One region of the Paenisporosarcina sp. P4_B8 genome, then DNA from elsewhere that is predicted to be linked to it. Evidence: a T-box and tRNA genes for the amino acid it is inferred to sense, from the RefSeq annotation. Region 1 holds a T-box; the other holds one or more tRNA genes.

Region 1 (4,432 bases):
CAGCTCTTTCTCCAATCGTGTAGTTTCAGCTGCTACGTCGATTAAGCCTTCAAGTGGTAAGAATAGTTCTGCACCTGAAACGACACTTGACATTGATTGACCTGGTGCTTCAATCCCTTGACCTAAAACCAATGGTTCTGGGTTACAGAATTTCTCCAAGTACATCGCATTTGCTTCGAGTACTGCTAATGTTTCTGAATCTTTAGCAGAGATGTATAACGGCACTTTTTTGCTCATTGGCGTTTGTACTTCTGCACGGATCGCACGTACTGAACGGATGATATCCGAAAGTAATTTCATGCTTGATGCTTTTGTGCTGTCCGTCAATGATTCATTAACAGTCGGCCATGCAGCAATCGTAATTGATTCGCCTTCATGCGGTAGGCTCTGCCAGATTTCTTCCGTGATGAATGGCATGAATGGATGTAGTAAACGCATCGTGTTGTCTAAAACGTATGCCAACACTGAACGAGTCATTTTCTTCGCATCTTCATCTTCACCGTATAACGGCAACTTCGCCATTTCGATGTACCAGTCACAGAAGTCATCCCAGATGAAGTTATAAAGGGCACGCCCTACTTCACCAAACTCATATTTCTCTGCCAGTTTTGTTACTTGGTCAATTGTTTCATTCAAGCGAGTCAAGATCCATGCGTCCGCAACAGATTTTTCTCCGCTTAAATCAATATCTTCAAACTTCATGCCTTCCATGTTCATCATGGCAAAACGTGAAGCGTTCCAGATCTTATTCGCGAAGTTCCAAACCGATTCCACTTTCTCGATTGAGAAACGTAAATCTTGCCCTGGTGATGAACCAGTTGATAAGAAGTAACGAAGTGCATCCGCACCGTATTTATCAATTACGTCCATCGGGTCTACTCCGTTGCCTAATGACTTAGACATTTTACGTCCATCTTCAGCACGTACAAGTCCGTGAATCAATACATCGTCAAATGGACGTTGGTCCGTGAACTCAATTCCTTGGAAAATCATACGTGATACCCAGAAGAATATAATGTCATATCCTGTTACTAATACATCAGTCGGGTAGTAACGTTTGAATTCTTCGTTTGTTTCGTCCGGCCAGCCCATTGTTGAAAACGGCCATAGTGCAGATGAGAACCATGTATCCAAAACGTCTTCATCTTGTTTCCAGTTTTCGATGTCTGCAGGTGCTTCATGACCTACGTAAATTTCGCCCGTTTCATTGTGGTACCAAGCTGGAATGCGGTGGCCCCACCATAATTGACGAGAAATACACCAGTCGCGGATGTTCTCCATCCAGCGCATATAGGTGTTTTCAAAGCGTTCCGGTACGAACTGTACTTTGTCTTCGCCTCGCTGCAATTTAATTGCTTCGTCTGCGAGTGGCTGCATGTTTACGAACCACTGTGTTGAAAGATACGGCTCAACTACTGCGCCGCTACGCTCTGAGTGCCCAACTGAATGCATATGCTCTTCGATTTTGAACAATACTCCCGCTTCTTGAAGATCCGCAACAATTTGCTTGCGGCATTCGAAGCGATCCATCCCTGCATATTTATCCGCATTGTCATTCATCGTTCCGTCTTCTTTCATAACCAATACGCGCTCTAAGTCGTGACGGTTACCGATTTCAAAGTCATTCGGGTCATGTGCAGGTGTAATTTTAACAGCACCGCTTCCAAATTCCATATCCACATAATCATCTGCAACGATCTTGATTTCGCGTCCTATGATCGGCAATGTAACGGTTTTACCAATTAAGTGCATGTAGCGTTCGTCTTTCGGGTGAACTGCTACTGCAGTATCCCCCAGCATCGTTTCCGGTCGAGTTGTCGCAACTTCAATATGACCCGTGCCATCTGTTAGCGGGTATCGCATATGATAGAAAGCACCCTGTACGTCTTGATGGATTACTTCGATATCAGATAACGCTGTTTTCGTTGCTGGATCCCAGTTGATGATACGTTCGCCGCGATAAATAAGCCCTTTGTTGTAAAGCTTAACGAATACTTCTTTAACAGCATTTGATAAGCCATCATCGAGTGTAAAACGTTCACGTGAGTAATCAAGACCTAATCCAATTTTTGACCACTGCGTACGAATATGACCTGCATATTCTTCTTTCCATTTCCAAGTCTCTTTAACAAATTCATCACGTCCTAAATCGTAACGTGACTTACCTTCAGAACGAAGTTTTTCTTCTACTTTTGCCTGTGTCGCAATACCTGCATGGTCCATTCCTGGCAACCATAGTGCATCATATCCTTGCATGCGTTTCATGCGGATTAAAATATCTTGAAGTGTTGTGTCCCAAGCATGGCCCAAGTGTAATTTACCTGTTACGTTTGGCGGTGGGATTACAATGGTGTATGGTTCTTTGCCGCTTTCAGGCTGTGCTTCAAAATACTTTCCTTTCAGCCACCATTCGTAGCGCCCTTGTTCAATGGACTTCGGATCATACTTCGTTGAAAGTTCTGGTTTTTGTTCAGTCATAATCGATTCCTCCTTTTTTTGAAAACAAAAAAACTCCTGTCGTCACAAAAAGGACGAAGGAGTTGTTCGCGGTACCACCTTTATTCGCAGATGACAAAAAAATCATCACGCTCTCAAGTTTATATAACGGCTTTTAACCGGTTTCTGCTACTACAGGTTCACAGAAACTGCTCATGGGCGACATTCAAATGTGTGTTAACGGAAACTCTCACCAAACGTTCCCTCTCTTGTGAAAACAGCACCACTTTACTCTTCCCAATCAATGCATTGTTATTTAGTTTTGTAACATATTGTATTTCCAAGATGAGATTATTGTATAGGACTGCACGACAACTCGTCAAGTATTTTTGAAAGGAGGAATCTCAATGCGAAGAGGATATAATCCTTATCTGCTTCCACCGTGGCTTCGAAGAACCCGCTTCTACTGCAAAGACATCATTTTGCCGATCACAGTTTTCGAACTTATCCGTACCATTTTCATCCCGACGACCTTCGATTTCTTGCTGCTGTGCTTGTTAATTTTCATCTTATTTTTATTTCAAAAAGATATTATTTAACTTCATAGACGGAGTAGCCGTCTTTTAAATCACTCAGGAAGAATGGCAATGCTATATTTTCTTTGACCACCGGATTTTCCTCGGAAGTGGAATTGACAGGCTCAGTGAATACTTCTACGGAAGAGGATTCCCGTGGTTCAGGAAGTTCATACGAGCAAGTAACGCTCCATTCCACTTTCAATGTTTTTTCATCGGTGACAGATGCATTTACGTCCGACAGATGGATTTCAGGCTCTACTTTGCCATGAACATAATTTGGAGGTAATTCCACGAATAAAGGCACCGCATATTCAAAGTAGCCGTTTTCCCCATTCATGTCCAAGTCCTCGATTGAAACCCATTCAGACGTTCCGTGGTGCTCACATTCACCTGGTTGGAAAGCTACATGTGCTGCAATATGGTAAATTCCATATAAACTGCTTACTCCTTTAACTTGCTGAAACTCTACTTGTGGCTTGACCTCAATTAGTGAAGCATTTGTTGGCACCCCAAAACTTTCCGGGAAATAAAAAACTTCTTGAAGCTTCCAATTAACTTGATTCACTTCTTGTCCTCCTTCACAAAGCTATGTGAAAGATTTTATGCGAGGGAACGAGCCTTTATGCTTTCGTGAAGAACTTCTTATTGTTCCTAAAGTTTCTCGGACGTAGTTCATTATTTTTTAAGACGTCACCAGCTCTATTTCAGATGACAACGCCGAAAAGTCAGTCTAAGCAACCGCTCACTATCAAACATCAGGCTTTCGACCATTTTTTCAATGCATACGTCATCACAGGTCCTGCAATCAGCAGGATAAAGAAAATCCGGAATAAATGAAAACTGGTGACGGTCGACAAATCTGCACCCGTTTCCAATGCTGTAATGGACATTTCGGCAATTCCTCCAGGCGCTGCGCTAATAAAGAAATCTAGAAACGTGTTAACTGGATGAATGTTTGTCAGTACGTATGCAACGAATCCACAAAATGCAATAAGCGCCAAGTTTGTCAGCACAATCGCTGCGAACAATCGTATCGACAATTGATCTCTTACTTTTTCGAGCTGTAAGCCTAAATGAGCACCCACAAATATTTGAGACAGAATTAATACGATGGAAGGCACTTCGATAACTGGATGGTCTGTCACGAACTGCACAATGGCCATTGATAAAATAGGGGCCATCATTTCAGGCAAAGGAAAATGTATTTTTTTCATTGCGATAAAAAAGGAAGTACCAAGCAAGACAGCTATGACGAAATGAGTAACATTAAATGTTGGCAACTCAGTCAGTGTCGCTTCATTGAAATGACTGCCTTTTGGAATCCAGGCAGTCAAAAAAGGGACAACCGTCACGACCACAAAGATCCGAAACGTCTGCATCAATGTCACGATGGTGGAATTCGCCGATTTCACTTCTTC
Region 2 (4,432 bases), on a different contig from region 1:
TASGTCAGTATCGCTTATTAGAAAACGAAATTGAATCTGTGAATAGTCAATTAGCCGAAATGGCACAAACAACTATGGAATWTGAGTTTCTCTCTTCTGTTCCTGGTTTAGGAGATGCAACAATTGTTGATTTAKTTTCAYAAGTAGGAAGCTTTTCGCTTTATGAAAATCCACGCCAATTGATTAAACTAGCGGGATTGACATTACGTGAAAACTCATCTGGTCAACATAAMGGGCAAAAACATATCTCCAAACGAGGAAGAWYGAGACTTAGATATATTCTTTTCAAAGTAATCGTCCCACTCATWCGTCATWACGAAGCGTTTAAACGGCTTCATGAATACTACACAACACGCCAACAAAATCCCTTGCGGGGTAAGCAGTCGATGGTGGTCCTYTGCGGTAAATTACTAAAAGTATTGCATGGTATTTGTAAAAAGAAAGTCCATTTTAATGAGCAATATATGATGAAGGATCTCTACTGTCTCGCAGAGACAGCGTAAACATTTCTTATCATCGAGACCTATAACCAGAAGGATGACACGGAGAAGCCAGCATCATAACTAAACTAAGACCACGAGTCCCCGGGGCAGCTAAGCAGGCCTCTGCCTTATGAATAGACCGAACGAAGGAATGTAAGCGCAATTGACGCTAAGAGACATYGGAGGGTCCGTCATCATAAGTTTCGCAGAGATCCATTGTGCATCACATAGTGGAGAAAAAAGCTAATGATTTCCATTAGTTTTAGCGAAGCGTACGCTCTATTTGGTAATAAAAACAAGAAATTCAAGATAATGTTTATAAATTAGATGAAAAATATTTTTTCTACATTATGAAGTGGTGCAAACCGTTGATACATCAATATTTATAGAGGGAGGTTAGTTSAATAAAGAAAATAATATGATAAAACAGGGGGAGATGTGAATTGAAGAAGATTTCTTGGATGAAAAGGCATGTTATCACTCTTTTAATTACGTTATTTGCATTGGGTGGTTGTAACCCGGTTAATTCAAACGATATCGAAGGCAGTATTTATGAGATCGGAGAAAATAGCATAAAAATTGAAGTATTTGGAGATGACCCAGAAGCTGAGTATCCTGTTTATGAAATTTTTATTAATGATGATACAGAATTTGAAGGTACAAGAAATAGCTTCGACAAATTAGAAGTGGGAGACAACGTGGAAGTATGGTTAGAAAATCAAGAAGCAGATGAAAAGATTGCTGAAAAAATCTCTGTATTTGTTGTATATAGTTAAGAATGAAGATTAAGATATGTCCAGAAGAAATAATGTTGTATTCAACTAACGGGTGCTTTAGTTGAATAACCAGCTGCCTTTACAGGCGGCTTTTTCTTATGGAGTAATGAAGTCGAATACTTCCTCATCCGGATGTTATGTCAACGCGTTGTGCATACACCATTCAAGCCAGTTCATTTTTTTACTACCTCCAGGAAGTATTTTTATGTTTGTAGAATTCTCAAGGGAAAATGCATATGTTATTCTATAGTTGCATTAAGGAAACTTTTTTTCTTCAAGGAAATAAGCTCGGATTTTCTTGCATATTTTTATATAGGAGGTATTTTATGTTTGTAGGATTCTTAAGAGAACATGCATTTGCTTCTAATTCATTACCTGTATTGTTTTGGGCGACTTCTTTTTATGTTTGTAAAATTCTTAAGAGAAAATGCTTATGATTCCCCAATATGGAAGACTAATGGTTTTTGACCGAAAATGATCACTTCCTGATCCTGGTGTTATGTCAACCTACTGTTAATGCAGCACACTCGTTCAGCGATAGAATAGATATGTTACTGAACGCATTTCTTCTTCAACTAACTGAAAATCATCTTTTTTATTGTACTAACGGGGCAGGTTAGTTGAAGAAGAAAATTGGGAAATTGGAGGAATTAGATGAATTCAAAGAAACCAGCAGGATTTGGTAAATACCGAATGAAACCGAAAGGAATACTAAATAAACCTTATTATATCGGTAATCATCAAATTTAGACTTACTTGGCACTCACACTGGCAGTGTGAAGGTCATTAAGGAAAAGAAGAGTTGAAAACAATATAAAAGCACGTTCTTCTGAGTGTACTTTTTTTGAAAATCGCAACCCATATTACAACCCATATCTTTAGAAATAGAAAAAGCACCACCTCCTAAGAGATGATGCTTTTTTGGAGAAACCCTTGTTCCTAAAGGTTTCCTGCGGGTTTGGCACCCAATGATCCCGACTGGGCTCGAACCAGCGACCTCCACCCTGTCAAGGTGGCGCTCTCCCAGCTGAGCTACAAGATCGTTTTTACTAGGACAAATTCTATTATATCGTTCATAGGCTAATAGTCAATGACCTAGTGAAGAAATTTGCGAATAAATTACTTTAAAAAATATGTCCATTCAGTTTGTGCATGTCCATTTACAATCGACCAGCATTCTATCGCGACCGCCTTGCCTGATTGCGGTTCAAACGCTAAGCTGGCTCTCTGGAAAAGCGGACCCCACGCGGTGAGAGGAACTTTGTTAATTAGTGAAGAATGAGGAACCCATTTACCTGGCAGGTAGGGAGATATTTCATTCGTATGTAAATGCGAAATTAATGAAAATAATTCCCGATGAAACGTCTCCAATTCTTTTGTAACGACGGGAGCCGCAAAAAAAGTACCATTCTGTTTGAAGAAACCTAATGAAGAAAAAGAAATGTCTAGTTGTTTTTGTTGTTCTATCCATTTGTTTACTTGTTCTTTTAATGTCGCCGGATTGATCTTTTCAAAAGAAAACAGGCTGATATGTGGAGGCATTTGCGTTTCATTGCCCCGTCTTGAAGCTAAGTGTAAGTCTTTGCTATCATGCTCTAATTTTGTGGAAAGTTTGTAATCAAACCTTAAGACAAGTACTTGCATATTCATTTCTCCTTTAGTTATTCCCCAGATTTTTTAAATCCTGCATCCAATGCTTGCTGCTCTGAACAAAACCATTTTTCTGGTTTTGTTTGATCATAATATTTTCCTGTTGGTATGTGATAAATTTTCTTTTTTTCACGATTGATATTGCCTTTAATTAAGCATTCGCTCGGCTGTTTATTTACTTCTGTTTTTTCTTCTTCAACTTTTGTTTCATCGAATCCTCTTTTAGTTACATAGTTTTTATATTCCCATACTCCCAAATTGTTTTTACGGACAATTGCTTCAGCTTCTTTGTAAGCATCTACATAACGATCATTTGGAGGGAAAACATAGGCAACACGAGCAAGCCCTTCTGATAGCAACATTTCTTGGACGGATTGTCCATCTGCATAAACATATGCCAAAAGACGCTCGTAATCATCATAGCGGTCTCCTTCATCAAATTTGAGAGACACAGCAACATTCTTCAGCAACTGTTCATTCCGTTCACTATCTTCGTCACCAAAAGGCTGATTCCCAAGTGTTTGGTGTCTTACTTCGGGAGTATCGATTAATAAATACCTAACAGTTTCTATCTTTCCGTTATACTTTACTTTAATGGTATCTCCATCAATGACAGCAATCAATTCGACTGGAATCGTATCGTTTGCACTGGTTTATTTATCAGTAGAATTCGAACTCACATCACAGCCTGCGAAGAGAACTGGAACGAGAAGGAGCCACAACCATTTTTTCATTTATATCCCTCGATTTTTACTGTCTAAATGTATGTACTAAATATAACCGAACAGGAAGGAAACGACTATGACAGAAACTATTCATTTAGATTTCCCTTATAATTTCGAGCGTGTGCTCGATCGATTATCAATGGATCCATTAATTTCTTTAAACAAAGAAAAGCGATATGTAATGGTGCCAACTGAAGAGCGCAAAATATATAAGGTTCAAGCCTTTGGGACAACCGTTGAGCCTGCATTCAAAATAATAGGACCTGAAGACGATAAAGAAATCCAAAAAATCAAAGAAATTTTTCATTTCGACCGTTCCCTAGAACCTATTCATGAACACTTTGCAAAAACGAACCTTGCTTTACTATTTGAAGAACACCGGGGGACACCCATCATTCGGGAATTTTCGTTGTATGCGACCTTAATGAAAAGCATTATTCACCAGCAGTTGAATTTATCCTTTGCACATACATTAACAGAGCGATTTGTTCATACATTCGGCGAACAAGTGGAAGGAGTATGGGTGTATCCTGATCCTGCTGCAGTAGGGGAACTTCAAGTTGAAAATCTGCGGAAATTGCAATTCAGTACGAGAAAAGCAGAATATGTAATCGGTGTTTCAAAAGCTATTGCAAACGGAGAACTGGATCTTGAATCACTTTCTTATCAAGATGATGAAAAAATTATTGAGACTCTAGTGAAATATCGTGGAATCGGTCCATGGACAGCGGGAAGTTTTTTGCTTTTCGGATTGGGCAGACCCAATTTATTTCCACTTGCAGATATCGGTTTGCAAAAT

The links. The T-box of region 1 lies ahead of AC1DSK_RS10480 (valine--tRNA ligase). A T-box ahead of a tRNA ligase gene usually reads a tRNA of that ligase, here a tRNA-Val.
Region 2: it encodes a tRNA-Val, which carries the amino acid that the T-box ahead of AC1DSK_RS10480 (valine--tRNA ligase) is inferred to sense. The anticodon was not compared.

Annotation. Positions count from the first base shown of each region.
Region 1 covers NZ_JBFUHX010000009.1:119,199-123,630, forward strand. The annotation lists gene AC1DSK_RS10480 (valine--tRNA ligase) at 1-2,478, opposite strand, end outside; T-box leader at 2,525-2,750, opposite strand; gene AC1DSK_RS10485 (hypothetical protein) at 2,844-3,035, shown strand; gene AC1DSK_RS10490 (hypothetical protein) at 3,028-3,579, opposite strand; gene AC1DSK_RS10495 (AbrB family transcriptional regulator) at 3,770-4,432, opposite strand, start outside.
Region 2 covers NZ_JBFUHX010000002.1:26,316-30,747, forward strand. The annotation lists gene AC1DSK_RS02210 (IS110 family RNA-guided transposase) at 1-503, shown strand, start outside; gene AC1DSK_RS02215 (DUF5666 domain-containing protein) at 926-1,258, shown strand; tRNA gene AC1DSK_RS02220 (tRNA-Val) at 2,228-2,300, opposite strand; gene AC1DSK_RS02225 (2'-5' RNA ligase family protein) at 2,378-2,902, opposite strand; gene AC1DSK_RS02230 (thermonuclease family protein) at 2,920-3,531, opposite strand; gene AC1DSK_RS02235 (DNA-3-methyladenine glycosylase family protein) at 3,710-4,432, shown strand, end outside.